One region of the Tepidimonas sp. HKU78 genome, then DNA from elsewhere that is predicted to be linked to it. Evidence: predicted binding sites of a transcription regulator. Region 1 holds the regulator's gene; the other holds the start of a gene.
What was found. The regulator FNR, encoded in region 1, switches genes on or off when oxygen is low (the NO sensors DNR and NnrR bind a similar motif). The targets are predictions, from matches to a motif close to TTGATNNNNATCAA.
Positions count from the first base shown of each region.

Region 2: the regulator FNR is predicted to act here: its motif matches at 2,181-2,194, upstream of ACPYIS_RS11855 (PHA/PHB synthase family protein).

Region 1 is NZ_CP187547.1:1,523,888-1,531,787, reverse strand. Features, by position in the region: gene ACPYIS_RS07710 (segregation and condensation protein A) at 1-554, shown strand, start outside; gene nadB (L-aspartate oxidase) at 591-2,210, shown strand; gene ACPYIS_RS07700 (DMT family transporter) at 2,207-3,163, shown strand; gene ACPYIS_RS07695 (sulfite exporter TauE/SafE family protein) at 3,132-3,803, opposite strand; gene hemN (oxygen-independent coproporphyrinogen III oxidase) at 3,847-5,241, opposite strand; gene fnr (fumarate/nitrate reduction transcriptional regulator Fnr) at 5,452-6,174, shown strand; gene ACPYIS_RS07680 (hypothetical protein) at 6,149-6,472, opposite strand; gene ACPYIS_RS07675 (nitrogen fixation protein FixH) at 6,508-6,801, opposite strand; gene ccoG (cytochrome c oxidase accessory protein CcoG) at 6,868-7,900, opposite strand, start outside.
Region 2 is NZ_CP187547.1:2,398,098-2,405,997, reverse strand. Features, by position in the region: gene thiD (bifunctional hydroxymethylpyrimidine kinase/phosphomethylpyrimidine kinase) at 1-666, shown strand, start outside; gene ACPYIS_RS11865 (NAD(P)/FAD-dependent oxidoreductase) at 667-1,725, opposite strand; gene fdxA (ferredoxin FdxA) at 1,752-2,081, opposite strand; gene ACPYIS_RS11855 (PHA/PHB synthase family protein) at 2,291-4,138, shown strand; gene mnmC (FAD-dependent 5-carboxymethylaminomethyl-2-thiouridine(34) oxidoreductase MnmC) at 4,126-6,126, opposite strand; gene ACPYIS_RS11845 (oxidative damage protection protein) at 6,128-6,403, opposite strand; gene ACPYIS_RS11840 (ferredoxin--NADP reductase) at 6,642-7,421, shown strand; gene ACPYIS_RS11835 (disulfide bond formation protein B) at 7,411-7,900, shown strand, end outside.

The sequences.
Region 1 (7,900 bases):
AACTCGCTGCCGAATACCTGCTGATGGCGGCCATGCTCATCGAGATCAAGTCGCGCATGCTGCTGCCCCCGACGCCCAGCGCCGACGGCACGGAGCCCGAGGACCCGCGCGCGGAACTCGTGCGCCGACTGCTGGAGTACGAGCAAATCAAGCTGGCCGCGCGCCAGCTCGAGGCGCTGCCGCAACTCGGGCGCGATTTCTGGCGCGCGCAGGTGCACATCGAGCAGTCGCTCACCCCGCGCTGGCCCGAGGTGTGCGTGGACGACCTGCGGGCGGCCTGGCGTGATATCCTGCGCCGGGCCCGACTCGCGCAGCGGCACACCATCACGCGCGAGACGCTGTCGGTACGCGAGTCGATGAGCGCGGTGCTGCGCGCGCTGCAGGGGCGCCGCTTCGTCGAGTTCACCGAGCTGTTCGACCCCGCGCGCGGTGTGGCGGTGGCCGTGGTCACCTTCGTTGCCATGCTCGAGCTGGCCAAGGAACACCTGATCGAGCTGACGCAGGCCGAGGCCTACGCCCCCATCTACGTCCGCTTGGCCTACGTGCCCTCTTGACCGGACACGCCCATACCGCTTGACCACGCCGCCACCATGACCGATTCCACCCCGAACCCGGCCCCACCACGCGACTACGACGTGCTCATCATCGGCAGCGGTCTGGCCGGACTGGCCACGGCCCTGCTGCTGCCCAGCGACTGGCGCGTGGCCATCGTCACCAAACGCTCCATCGCAGACGGCTCCAGCGGCTGGGCCCAGGGGGGGATCGCCGCCGTGCTGGCCGACGACGACAGCTTCGAGCAGCACATCCAAGACACGATGATCGCGGGTGCCGGCCTGTGCGATCCGGCCGCCACGCGCTTCACGGTCGAGCACGCACCCGAGGCGATCGCCTGGTTGCGCGAGTTGGGCACGCCCTTCACGGCCGAAGGCGACGGCCTGCACCTGACGCGCGAGGGTGGCCACAGCGCGCGCCGCATCGTGCACGCGGCGGACGCGACCGGCGCGGCCATCCAGCAAACACTCATCGAGCGGGTGCGTGCCGCCCGTCACATTGACGTGTTCGAAACCCACGCGCTGGTCGACCTGATCCTGAGCGACCGCCACGCCGCGCGCCGCGAACTGCCGCGGCGGGTGCTGGGCGCGTATGTGCTGGACGAGGCCACCGACACCATCGAGGTCTTTGCCGCCCCGCACACGGTGCTGTGCACGGGGGGCGCAGGCAAGGTGTATCTCTACACCTCCAACCCGGACACGGCCACGGGAGACGGCATCGCCGCCGCCTGGCGAGCGGGCTGCCGGGTAGCCAACATGGAGTTCATCCAGTTCCACCCCACCTGCCTGTACCACCCCAAGGCCAAGAGCTTTCTGATCAGCGAAGCCGTGCGCGGTGAAGGCGGCATCCTCAAGCTGCCCCCCCACCTGGGCAGCCACCGCTTCATGCCCGACCACGACCCGCGCGCCGAGCTGGCACCGCGCGACATCGTGGCACGCGCCATCGACTTCGAGATGAAAAAGCACGGCATCCCGTGCGTCTATCTCGACATCTCGCACCAGCCCGCGGCGTTTTTGCACGAGCATTTTCCCAACATCCTCCAACGCTGCGCCGAGCTGGGCATCGACATCACGCGTGAGCCCATCCCGGTGGTGCCTGCTGCCCACTACACCTGCGGCGGGGTGGTGACCGACCTGCGCGGCCGCACCGACCTGCCCGGCCTGTACTGTGTGGGCGAGGCCAGCTACACCGGGCTGCACGGCGCCAACCGGCTGGCCAGCAATTCGCTGCTGGAATGCCTGGTGTTTGCCCGCGCCGCCGCGCGTGACATGGCGGCGCAAGCGCGCATCCCCACAGCGCCCGTGCGGCCGTGGGACGACAGCCGCGTCATCGACGCCGACGAGCAAGTCGTCATCAGCCACAACTGGGACGAGCTGCGCCGCTTCATGTGGGACTACGTGGGCATCGTGCGTACCGACAAGCGGCTGGAGCGCGCCGCGCACCGCATCGCCCTGCTGCAGGCCGAAATCCAGGAGTTTTATGCGCGCTTTCACGTCAGCCGCGACTTGCTGGAGCTGCGCAACCTGGTGCAAGTGGCCGACCTGATCGTGCGCTGCGCCCAGCTGCGCAAGGAAAGCCGCGGCCTGCACTATAGCCGCGACTACCCCTACACCCTGCCGCAGGCGCGACCCACCCTCCTCACGCCCGACGCCCGATGAGCGCCCGCCCTGCTACCCCATGGCTGGCCTACGGGTCGCTGGCGGCCAGCATGGCACTGGTGGGCAGCTACGTGGCCCTGTCCAAACCGCTGGTGGCGGCGCTGCCGGTGTTCCTGCTGGCGTGGCTGCGCTACCTGATCGGCGCGGCCGCCATGGTGCACTGGCTGCGCAAACCGGCGTCGGAGCCGGCGCTCGACCGGCACACGCACGGGCTGCTCTTCCTACAGGCCCTGCTGGGCAATTTTTTGTTTTCGCTGTGCATGCTGTTTGGCGTCAGCCTGACCACGGCCAGCGCCGCTGGCGTCATCATGGCGGCCATTCCCGCCGTGGTCGCGCTGCAGTCGGCGCTCTTCCTGCGCGAGCGGCTGGACATGCGATCCGGTACCGCGGTGGTCTTGGCGGCCGTCGGCATCGGGCTGTTTTCGCTCGACAAGGCCGCCCCCGGCGCCGCCGCGGCGCACGGCATGTGGCTGGGCGTGCCGCTGCCACTGTGGGGCAACGCGCTGGTCTTTGCCGCTGTCGTGTGTGAGGCCGCCTACGTCGTCATCGGCAAGCGGCTGACCGGTCAACTGGGCGCGCGGCGCATCGCGGCGATCATCAACCTGTGGGGCCTGGCGCTCATGACGCCGCTGGGCCTGTGGGCCGCGCTGCGCTTCGACGGCTGGGCGCTGCTGTCGCTGGGCCTGTGGGCGCTGCTGCTATTTTATGGCCTGGCCGCCAGCGTCTGGACGGTGTGGCTGTGGATGACGGGCCTGCGCCACGTACCCGCCGCCCGGGCTGGCGTATTCACCGTGATGCTGCCCGTCAGCGCGGCCACGATCGGTGTGCTGTTCATGGGCGAGCGGCTAACGCCGCTGCAGTGGCTGGCGTTTGGCGTGGCGCTGGTGGGGCTGGTGGTGGCGACCCTGCCCGGGCGCACGCCTACGCGCACCACAGACCCGTCGGCTGGGTGATGCCCATCCACAACGCCCAGCCGGACGTGGCCGCCAGCGCCAACCCGGCCAAGCGGATGCCCCAGCCACCGGAGCGCGCCTGCGCCAGCCGCAGCAACAGCCACGGCCCTGCCGCCAGCGACACCATGGTCCCGATGGCAAACGCGGCCATGATGGCAGCGCCCGATAACGCCGACGCCGACAACGACGCCACCAGCAGCGCCGAGTAGAGCAGCCCACAGGGCATCAACGCCCAGCCGAGCCCGAGCGCCACGGGCGCGCGCGCGCCCAAGCGGGCCATGACCGGGCGCACCCGCCGCCAGACGGCCTGCGCCCAGCCATCCAGAAAGGCCGGCTGCCGCGCCTGCCACAGCAGCACCAGCCCGAGCACGAACGCCGCCACGTGCATCATGGTCCACACCGGCCGCAGCACCGCGGTCTGCTGCCCCAGCCAGCCCATGCCCTGTACCGTGCCGCCCGCCAACGCCCCCAGCAGCGCATAGCCGGCCAGCCGGCTGAACTGCCACGTCCACAGCGCCCGCTGCGGGTGCGGGCCAGCGGCACGGGCAATACCCGCGCAGGCGGCACCACACATGGTCACGCAGTGCGGGCCGCCGACCAGCCCCATCACCAGGGCCGACAGCGTCATCGAGGTCAGCATGGCACGATGCTAACAGCCCGCGGCTGGGCCTGCCGGTAGCACCTCAAATGATCTTGGAAAACCGCGCCCGGTCTTGATCGACCTGCAAGTAGCGGTCGAACACCATGGCGACGGCGCGCACCAAATACCAGCCCGTGGGCGTCACTTCGATGTGGGCATCGCCGATGCGTACCAGCCCATCGCGCTCGAACGCGCGCAGCTGCTCCAGCTCGCGCGCGAAGTGCTGGCGAAAATCGATCAGGTGCGCCAGATTGATCGACTCGAAATCGACCAACCCCTGGCACATGATGGCCATGATCACACTGCGGCGCAACAGATCCTCGCGCGTCAGCGCCAGCCCGCGCACGATGGGCAGCCGCCCTTGGTCGAGCGCGTCGTAGTACTCCTCCAGCGTCTTGGCATTTTGGCTGTAGGTGGCGCCGATGCGGCCAATGGCCGATACCCCCAGCGCGATCAGGTCGCAATCGGGCTGCGTGCTGTAGCCCTGAAAGTTGCGGCGCAGCCGCCCCTGCCGCTTGGCCACCGCCAGCGCATCGTTGGGCAACGCAAAATGGTCCATGCCCACGTACACATAACCCACGGCACTCAGATGGTCGAGCGACAGCGACAACATGGCCAACTTGTCCGCCGGACTGGGCAACTCCGCCGCGTGGATGCGCCGCTGCGGCTTGAAGCGCGCCGGCAGATGCGCATAAGCGTAGAGCGCGATGCGATCCGGCCGCAGGCGCTCGACGAGCTCGAGCGTGCGCCGAAACGACTCTGGGGTCTGCTGAGGCAGTCCGTAAATGAGGTCGACGTTGACCGACTCAAAGCCGATCTCGCGCGCCGCGGCCACGAGGGCGAACACCTGCTCGGCCGGCTGAATCCGGTGCACCGCCCGCTGCACCGCGCCATCGAAGTCCTGCACGCCAAAACTCAGGCGGTTGAACCCCAGTTGGTGCAGATGGGCCAAGCGCTGCGCGGTCACCGTGCGGGGGTCGACCTCGATCGAATACTCGCCCCCAGGGACGAGTTCGAAGTGGCGCCGGATCATCGCCATCAGGTCGGACAACTCCGCGTCGCTGAGGAAGGTCGGCGTGCCCCCCCCAAGGTGCAGCTGCGTCACGCGGTGCCCGCGCCCGACGTGTTCGGTCTGCAATTCCAGCTCGCGCGACAGGTAGCGCAGGTACTCCGCCGCGCGTTCGTGGTGCTTGGTCACCACCTTGTTGCATGCGCAGTAGTAGCACAGCGACTCGCAAAACGGGATGTGTACATACACCGACAGCGGCAGCGCCAGCGACCCCGCTCGCCGCTGTTGCAGGGCTTGCACGTAGTCACGCTCGGTAAACGCTTCGACAAACCGGTCCGCCGTCGGGTAGGACGTGTAGCGCGGGCCCGGAATGTCGAACCGGCGCAGCAGATCTTCGTCGATGACGTGTTTCACGGCGGGCAGCTCCATAGGCGACGAACTGTGCACCAGCGTAGCCTTGCGTGGGTTGACGTGAGTCAAACCCCCTGCGGGAGCGACGTTCCCCAAAACCCTGCAGGGCATGGGCCCACCGCACGGGGCGGCACGCGCATCGGGTTGTTATGATCGGGCGCATATCGTTCATGGCGAGTCTGCGCCTCGTTTCACCCACCTCTGCCTCACACCGGCCCCCATCGCCTCATGGATCTGCACAGCATCAAGGTCGCCTGCTCCAGCTGCAACCTGCGCGAGCTCTGCATCCCGGTCGGCCTCAAGCCGGACGAGATGGAGCAGCTCGACAACCTGATCAGCACGCGTCGCCGGGTGCGGCGGGGCGGGACCCTGTTTGCCGCGGGCGACGGCTTCACGTCGCTGTACGCGGTACGATCCGGATTTTTCAAGACCGTGGTCACGACGGCGGACGGCCGCGATCAGGTCACCGGGTTTCAAATGGCGGGCGAAATCCTGGGGCTCGATGGCATCGTGCAGGACAAGCACTCGTGCTCGGCCGTGGCGCTCGAAGACGCCGAGGTGTGCGTGCTGCCATTCGACAAGCTCGAGCAGCTCTCGCGCGAGTTCAGCACGCTGCAGCACCACGTACACCGCATCATGAGCCGCGAGATCGTACGCGATCAAGGCGTCATGCTATTGCTGGGCAGCATGCGCGCCGAAGAACGACTGGCGGCTTTTTTGCTCAACCTCGTGCAGCGCCTGCATTCGCGCGGCTTTTCACGCACCGAGATGGTGTTGCGCATGACGCGCGAGGAAATCGGCAGCTACCTGGGAATGAAGCTCGAGACGGTCAGTCGTACGTTTTCGCGCTTTCAGGACGAGGGCATCATCGAAGTCAAGCAGCGCTACGTTCGCATCCTCGACCCGGACGCGCTCGCGGCCATTGTCAACCAGAGCCGCGAGGAGAATTAAGCGGGGAGTTGAGCGGCGCGTTGCGCGCGCAGTCAGCCGGGCGCTGATCTGGCGGCACCGGGCAGCGGTTGATTTCCCACGGCGACAGCGACAACAGCGTGGTAAGCGCGCTCGACGCCATGGTCAGCGCCCAAAAAATGAAGAACGCGACCGTGTAGACCGCCTGCCGCGACCAACCGAGCGATTCGCCCGCCCAGTGCAGATCGTGGGGATCGACGAAGGCGAACACCACCATTTCGATCACAGCCGCCATCAAAAAAGCGGGCCAAGCAATCCACATCACGCGTTGGGCCAGCATCGACAGTCTCCTCTTTGTTGTTGCCCCGCGCCGCCTCAATCGTCTTTAGGCAACGTCGGGGACACGACGTGGTTACGCGCCTGGTTGGCAGGCAGCACCGCTTTTTCGGCCTGCAGGCGCTCCTCCGGCGTCATGCGCTCCGGCGCGACCGCGACCGGCGCCGGCATCGCCTCGCGCGGCAGCACGGGGTCTGGATTGCGCACGGCGATCGTGACCGTCACGATGGACGCGATCACGACCACCAAGGGGCCACCGATGACCATCCAGACCATGGGCTCGCGGTACCAGGGTCGGGAAGGGGCGGATGACGCGGAGGGCGTACCAGACATGGTGGACATAGTGTAGGCCTTTGGCGAGTACTTTGGGATACGGATCAACCCGAATACCCTGGGGGGTCATCGGGGTATCAGGAAGGTGGTTTTCTCGCGCATGGCGATCGAGCCGTCGGCGGTGCGGAAAGTCATAACGATGGGGTGAGAGCCGGGCTGCAACCCCGGGGGAACCTGCACACGTACCGGCACCGAGCGCACCTCGGTGGGCAGCAGATGTACGACGGGATCCGACGCGAGCGTCACCCCCGGCAAGCCCTCGACCGCCACCTGCAGCTCGCGCTCGGACTCGGACGCGTTCATGAACTGCACGCGGTAGACGTTTTCGATCCGGCCCATCTCGACCATGCGGGCCAGCGCGCCACGGTCCCGGATGACGTCGACCTTGAGCGGTACCCGCATCCACAGACTGACACCGAGCGCCGCCACGATGGTGAGCAAAATGGCACTGTAGATCAAGACGCGCGGACGAAACGCCCGGCGGATCATCTGGGCGCGGCTCCAGTGGTTGGCCATGCCGTTTTGGGTCGAGTACTTGACCAGCCCCTTGGGATAGCCCATCTTCTCCATCACCTCGTCGCAGACGTCGGCGCAGGCACCGCAACCGATGCACTCGTACTGCAGACCATTGCGGATGTCGATGCCGGTGGGGCACACCTGCACGCACAGTGTGCAGTCAATGCAGTCACCTAATCCCAACGCCTTCGGGTCAGCCGACTTCTTGCGCGCGCCGCGCGGCTCGCCGCGCTCGGCGTCGTAGGTCACGATCATCGTGTCCTTGTCGAACATGGCGCTCTGGAAGCGCGCATACGGGCACATGTATTTGCAGACCTGCTCGCGCATGTAGCCCGCGTTGCCGTAAGTGGCAAAACCGTAGAAGAAAATCCAGAAGGTCTGCCACGGACCCAGGTTCCACTCGAGGACGGCAGCGCCCAACTCACGGATGGGCGTGAAATAACCCGCAAACGTAAACCCGGTCCAGAGACCGAACACAATCCATGCGATCTGTTTGCCGCCCTTGCGTGCCAGCTTACGCAGGCTCCAGGGCTCTTGGTCCAGTCGCATGCGCGCCGAACGGTCACCCTCGAAGAGCTTTTCC
Region 2 (7,900 bases), 870 kb from region 1:
GTACCGGCGTCGTTTTTGAAAGAGCAGATCGCGGCCGTGGTGGAGGATATCGGGGTGGACGCGGTCAAGATCGGCATGTTGCACGCACCCGACATCGTGGACGCGGTGGCCTGGGCCATCGATCGCTACCGGTTGCCCAATGTGGTGCTGGACCCGGTGATGGTGGCCACCAGCGGTGACACGTTGATCGAGCCCGAGACCATCGAACGCTTGGTGGCGCAGTTGTTTCCGCGCGCGACGGTGGTCACGCCCAACCTGGACGAAGCGGGGCTGCTGCTGGGCCGTGCCTTGACGCATGTCGACGAGTTGGAAGCCGCCGCCGCCGATTTGCTGCAGCGGGGTGCGTCGGCGGTACTGCTCAAAGGGGGACACTTGCCCGGCGACTGGGTGACCGACCTGCTGGCACTGCGCGGCGAGCCTGCAGCGTATTGGATTCGCCTCAGCGGCGAACGCATCGCAAGCCCCAATGGCCACGGTACCGGCTGCACGCTGTCGTCGGCGATCGCGTCGTATCTGGCGCTGGGGCACACGCTGGAGGAAGCGGTGCAGTCGGCGCACGGGTGGGTGCGCGGCGCCATCGCCGCGGGCGCCCACGTGCGCACGGGGCAGGGCAGCGGGCCGCTCAACCACGGCTATGCGCCCGTGCCGATGCGGCTGCTGGATTGATCAGTCTGGCGCTACCCCCAGCAGGCGCTGCAGCCGGGCGCTGGTGGTGGTGTACTCGAGCGCGATGCGCTCACCCGGTCGCAGCGCTTGTGCGATGGCAAAGGCGGCCAGCGTCGCTTCGTGGAAACCGCACACGATGAGTTTGCGCTTGCCGGGGTAAGCGTTGACGTCGCCCACCGCATGAATACCCGGCTCGCTCGTGCGAAAGCCCTCTGTGTCCACCACCAGGTGTTTGCGCTCCAGGGCCAGCCCCCAGTCGGCGATCGGTCCCAGGCGCGGGTGCAACCCCAAGCGCGGCATGAGCAGATCCAGCGGCAGCGTCAGGCGCTGGTCATCAGCCGTCGCGATGGCCAGGGCTTGTAAGCGTCCCTCATCGTCGGTGAGCACTTCCACCGGTTGGCCCAGGCACAACCGCACCCAGCCCGCGCCGATGGCGGATTGCAACTGCGCATCCAGATCGGGGTCGATGTCGAAGCGCTCGGTGCGGTGCAACAGCGTGACGTGCGCCGCTTCGCCCTCCGCCAAGCGCAGGGCCAGGCGCACGGCGGCATCCGTGCCGCCCATGACGACGACACGTTGGCCTGCCCAGACGGACGGATCGACGTCCCGATAAAACACCTGCCGCCCTTCCCAACGTTCGAGTGCCGGTAGCGGCACCTTGCGCGGCAAAAACGCCCCGACGCCGGCGGCGATGACGATGGCGTCGCACCAAAAGGTCAGGCCGCCGTCGGTCTGCAACGCAAAGCGCGCCGGGCCGTCGGTGCCCAGCCGCTGCAGGCCCGACACGATTTGCCCCAGGTGCAGCGGCACGCGCAGCGGCTGGAGCTGGCGCAGCAAGCGCTGCGTGAGCTCTTGCCCGCTGCACGAGGGGATGCCCGGGATGTCGTAGAGAAATTTGTCGGGATACAGCTCGGCGCACTGGCCGCCCGCGTGCGCCAGTCCTTCGACGATATGCACCCCTACTTCCTGCAGCCCGAGCTGGAACGCCTGATACAGCCCCACTGGGCCCGCGCCGATGACCACGGCGTCTGTGCGGATGGGGGCGTCGGCGTTCGTCATGGCGTGCAGCCCGACGGCGGCGTGTCTCAGCGCTTGAGCAGCGCGAGCTTACCCGTCATGTCCTTGTACTGGTCTGCGTCGGGCAAGGGCGCCTTGCGCTTGGTGATGCTCTTCCAGGTCGGCAGCTTGGCCAGCTCGGCGTTGAGCGCGATCATGTGCTGCTGGTCACGCGGCACGTCCTCTTCGGCGTAGATGGCACCCACGGGGCACTCGGGGATGCAGACGGCGCAGTCGATGCACTCGTCGGGATCGATGGCCAGAAAATTGGGGCCCTCGCGGAAGCAGTCTACGGGACAGACGTCCACGCAGTCGGTGTACTTGCAGGCGATGCAGGCTTCGGTAACAACGTGTGTCATGGCGCTGGGTCTTATCAGGTGGCGATCGTCGACCCGGCACGGCCGCGGGCCGCGAATCGACAAGCGCCGAATTGTAGGCCGAGTGCACACGGCACTGGGTTGACGCGTGTCATGACAACGTGGGATGAAACGGTTATCGTGTGGCGTGTGCGGTCCAGCGCGGGCGATGCCTTGCTCCTCGCTCGTGCCCATCTGACAGGTCTTACCTCATGAATCCATCCTCTCCCAGCGATCCATCCCTCCATCGCCGCCGCGGCGACGCCGCCGACACCCTAGACCAGCAGGCGTCGGTGGTGCTGGCACAGCTCTACAGTGGGTTGTCGCCCGTTTCGCTGGCGTTGGCCGCGACCGATTGGGCCTTGCACCTGTGGAGCGCGCCCGGTTCGCAAATGCGCCTGTGGCGGCAGGCGCTCGCGCAGGGGCAGAACTGGTGGCAGGACGCCGTGCTGGCTGCCGCCCGCACGGCGGTCGTGCCGCCGGGCCCCGGTGCGCCGGGCGGAGACTCGAACGAGCCCACCCCGACGCTGCCCTTCGAGGCCGCGTTGCAGGAAGACCCGCGCTACACCCACCCCGCGTGGCGCCAATGGCCATGGCGGACGCTCGCGACCGCAGGCAAGGCGACCGAAGCCTGGTGGGAGCAGGCCGCCGCGCTGCGCGGGATGCGCGCGCACAGCCGGGAGCAGATGCGCTTCTATGGCCGGCAGTGGCTGGACCTGTGGGCGCCCAGCAACGTGTTGTGGACCAACCCGCAGGCACTGCAGCGGGCGTGGGAGACGGGCGGACAGTCGCTGTGGAAAGGTTGGGGGCAGGCGCTGCAGGATGTGAGTGCCCGCCTGGGGCTGCAGCCGCCGCCGCAACGCTTTGGGCCGGATGCGGTGCCGGGCCGCGGGCTGGCCACGACGCCGGGACAGGTGGTGCTGCGCAATGCGCTCATCGAGCTGATCCAGTACGCGCCGACGACCCCGACCGTGCAGCGCGAGGCGGTGCTCGTCATCCCCTCGTGCATCATGAAGTACTACATCCTGGACTTGTCGCCGCACAATTCGCTGGTGCGCTGGCTGGTGGGGCAGGGGCACACGGTCTACATCGTGTCGTGGAAAAACCCCGACGAAAGCGACGCCTTGCTGGGCATGGACGACTATGTGCGCGATGGGGTGCTGGCCGCGCTCGATCATGTGCATTGCGCAACGGCGGCACCGGTGCATCTGATGGGCTACTGCCTGGGCGGCACGTTTGCGGCCATCGCCGCCGCGGCCCTGGGGGGCGGCGATGCCACGCTGGGCTGCCAGCCGCTGGCGGCGCCCGCGCACCCGCTGGCAAGCCTGACGCTGCTCGCGGCCGAGACCGACTTCAAAGAACCGGGCGAGTTGGGCATCCTGATCGACGAGGCGCAGGTGCGGCTGCTGGAGGACATGATGGCCGCGCGCGGCTTTCTCACGGGGCAGCAGATGGCGGGATCGTTTCAGTTTTTGCACTCGCGGGAGCTGGTGTGGTCGAGTCAAACCCGGCGCTGGCTGCTCGGCGAGGACGAGATCGCCAACGACCTGATGGCGTGGAATGCCGATGTGACGCGCCTGCCCGCGGTCATGCACAGCCAGTACCTGCGCAGCTGCTACCTGAACAACGATCTGGCCGAGGGGCGTTTTCGGTTCGAGGGGCAGCCGATTTCGCTGCGCGACATCCGGGTGCCGGTGTTTGCCGTCGGCACCATCAAGGACCACGTCGCGCCGTGGCGCTCGGTGTACAAGATCCATCATTTGGTGTCGGCCGAAGTGACGTTTGCCCTGACCAATGGCGGGCACAACGCCGGGATCGTGTCCGAGCCCGGACACCGGGGGCGTTACCACCATGTGCGCACGACGCCGCTGGACGAACCGTGGCGCACGCCCGACGAGTGGCTGGCCGTGGCCCCGCGCGTCGAAGGCAGTTGGTGGCCGACGTGGGGCGACTGGCTGCGCCGCCACTCCAGCGGCGAGGTGCCGGCGCGGACCCCGCCCGTGCACCGGGGGCTGGGCCCCGCGCCGGGCCAATACGTGATGGTGCGCTACGGCGATTGAGAGTAGCGGCCAGAATCGGCGGCCGACGCGGGTGCGCCCCGCGTGGCGAAGCGCTGGGCCAGCAAGGCGCGCGCCAATGCGGGCTCCAGCGGCCACGGTTCGCCATGCAGGCCCGCGGCGAGCACTTCGCCACACAGCGCGGACAACGTCAGACCGCGCGCGCCCAGCCCGGTGATGACGTGCAAGCCCGGCAGGGTCTCGGGGTTCACGGCCCCCACCGCCGGGAAGCGATCCGGCAGCGTACAGCGCACGCCTGCCCAGGCCTGCGCCTGGGACCACAACGGCGACAGCGCCGCCGCCGCACGGGGTAGCAAGCGGCGCAGCTTGTCCCAATTGGCGGCATGATCGTCCGCGCGGATCGTGCGGCCGGTGCTGCCACGAACGAAGGTCGAGCCCATGCACCAGACGGGGCGGCCGTCTGGACCCGGCACGCCCGCGATGAGTGAGCCATGCCCATTGACGGGGTGGGGCGGTAGCGCCGCGGCCACGTCGGGCGGCAGGGCCTCCATCGGGCCCCACGCCACCTGCCCACGCAGTGCGTGCAGCGGCAGCGGGGCGCGACCCTCGGCCGCCAGCAGCGCCAGTGAGTCGAAGCCCGCGCACACCACCACGATATCGCCTTGCGCGAGCAGCGCCCCTGTGGCGTCATGGGCACTCCAACCGTGCCCGCCCGCTTGCCGCCGCAAGTGCGCCACGGCGGCCCCGCCGACGAAGCGGATGCGCGGGTGTGCCAACTGCGCCGCCACCAGCCGCGCGGGCCGCAGCCAGGCCGCACGCGGGTGCCACAGCGCGGGCGTTTCAGGGGGCAGTCCAACCGCGACGATCGATTCGGGGGTGGCGGCCTGGCTCCACGCGGCGCGCTGCTCGGTCCAGTCGTCCGGCGCGGGCAGGGCGTGTTTGCCTTCCACGCGGTGTTCCAGCACGCCACTGGCCGCCCCATCGATGCCGGGTGTGAGCAGCAGCTGTGCGCGCTCCAGCGTGCAGGCCAGCCCGGCGCGCGTCAGCCGCGACAGCGGGGCATCGTCGGGCGAGACGTGCGGGGCGACCAAGCCCACGGGCAGGCCAGATGCCCCTGCGGCGGGCGTGTCGGCCTGGTCCAACACCGTCACCCGCCAACCCCGTTGCGCCAGACTCCAGGCCGCGGCGGACCCGGCCAGTCCGGCCCCGATGACCAGCGCGTGCCGGCCGTTCGGGCCAAGATTGTCCGGGGTGTTGGGGGCGTGGCGCAGCGACGTGCGCGGGGTCCACGCGGGGGCCCAGCGCGCGCGCAGGCAATGCCGCTTGGGCGGCAAGCCCGGGGCTTTTTCAACCTGGAACCCCGCTTGCGTCAGCGCCTCGCGCACCGAGCGCGCCACCGTCCAGGTGGCCAGCCGGGTGCCGGGGCGGCACAGGCGCGCGACCGCGCGCATCAGGGGCGGCGACCACATGTCGGGGTTGGCGGCGGGGTCGAAGCCATCGAGGAACACGCTGTCCACGGGCACGTCGAGCGTGGGCAGCCAGCGCTGTGCGTCGCCCACGCACAGCGTCAGCCGCAGGTGGCGCACACGGCCGGTGGCGTCGGTCGCTTGCCACGCCCAACGGTGCACGCCGGGCAGCAGCCCCACCCAGCGCTTGGCCAGTGACTGCGCCAGTGCCTGCAAGGGCGCAAACGGTGCGGCGCTGCGGCGCAGGTCGTCGGCACTGACCGGATGGGCCTCGGTGGCGGTGTAGAACAGCGTCTCAGGCGCGTCGGGGTCGTCGCGCCAGGCACGCCAGGTAGCCAGAAAGTTCAGTCCCAGGCCGAAGCCGTTTTCCAGCACATGCCAGCGGGGTTGGCCGCGCCACACCGCATCAGGCCCCGGCGGCCACAGGCCGCAGCCGCCCAAAAACACGTGTTGCGCCTGCGCCCAACCGCCGTGGCCGTCGGCGCCGCGGCTGCGGTAGATGTCGCCAAAGCGCGGGCTGCGTGGCGTGCCGTCCGGCAGCCACTCGACCACGGCGCCCCCCATGTCACCCCTGCGTGGGTGGCACGTAACCGGCCGCGACGTCGGCGCCCTCGCCGAAAAAATGTTTTTCCATCTGCCGCGCCAGGTACTGGCGCGCGCGGGCGTCGGCGAGGTTCAAGCGGTTTTCGTTGACCAGCATGGTTTGGTGCCGCAGCCAGTCTTGCCACGCCTGTTTGCTGACATTGTCGTAGATGCGCTTGCCCAACTCGCCAGGGTAGGGGGGAAAGTCCAGTCCTTCGGCTTCGATGCCGAGTTTGATACAGCGAACGGTGCGTGCCATGGGTGATGCTCCTGTGCGAATGTGTGCTTCATGCCATGCCGTCATAACGGCGTCGGGGCAACGGTATAACGGCTTTGTTACGATCGGCGTATGGTCTGGTGTTCGCCATCGGCGACCAGCGACCCCGAGACTGTAGCGCAGTCGTGCTGCCCCAGCGTGGTCAGGGTTGAGACAGGTCAACCCCGCAGGCCCGGATCGCCGTTACCCTCGCCCGTATCTTTTTCGACTCCCTTCCATCATGAGTGCATTCGACGACGAACGTGTTTTGACCGTCCATCACTGGACCGATCGGCTGTTTAGCTTCACCACCACGCGCAATGCGGGGCTGCGCTTTCTCAACGGCCAGTTCACCATGATCGGTCTGCGGCTGGAAAATGGCAAGCCGCTGCTGCGCGCTTACAGCATCGTGTCGGCCAACTATGAAGAGCACCTAGAGTTTCTCAGCATCAAGGTGCCCGATGGGCCGTTGACCAGTCGCCTGCAGCACATCCAGCCCGGCGACTCGATCATCGTGGGGCACAAGCCCACCGGCACGCTGGTCATCGACTATCTGCTGCCGGGCAAACACCTGTACCTGTTCGGCACGGGCACGGGGCTCGCGCCGTTCATGAGCATCATCCGCGACCCGGCCACCTACGAACGTTTCGAGCAGGTGGTGCTGGTGCATGGCGTGCGCCTGGTGGCCGAGCTGGCGTACCGCGACTACATCACGCACGAGCTGCCGCAGCACGAGTTCCTGGGCGAGATGGTGCGTGCGCAGCTGCGCTACTATCCCACCGTGACGCGCGAGCCGTTCGAGCGCCAAGGCCGCATTCCGCAATTGGTGGAAAGCGGTCAGATGGCGCGCGAGCTGGGCTTGCCCCCGCTCAACCCCGAGACGGACCGCGTCATGATCTGTGGCAGTCCCGCGATGCTGCGTGACCTCAAGGCGATGTGCGAGCGCTACGGCTTCGTCGAGGGCAACACGAGCACGCCGGGGCAATTCGTGATCGAACGCGCCTTTGCCGATGCCAACTGATTTTTCTGCCGAACGACTGCGCACCTGGGTGCGGGCGCACCCCCGGGCCTGCCCGGCGCTGGTGGCGCTGTGGGCGGTGGGTTTGTTGGCCTTTGGCCTGTACTTGCAGCACGGGGTGGGGCTGGAGCCCTGTCCGATGTGCATCGTGCAACGCTATGCCCTGGTGGGGGTGGCGCTGCTGGCCGGGATGGCCGCGGCATGGCCTGGTCTACGTGGCCGTCTCGGCGGGATGTGGGCGGCGGCGGGGCTGGCGGTGTTTGGGGCGTTCGTGGCGGCGCGCCAGTCGTGGCTGCAGTGGTTCCCGCCCGAGATCCAGACCTGCGGGCGGGATTTCTACGGCATGATCGAAGCGTTTCCACTGCGCCGCGCGATCCCCATGATCTTTCGCGGCAGCGGTGACTGCTCGGCGGTGGATTGGACTTTTCTGGGGCTGACGATCGCCAACTGGTCGTTCGTGAATTTCGTCGCCATGGCGCTGG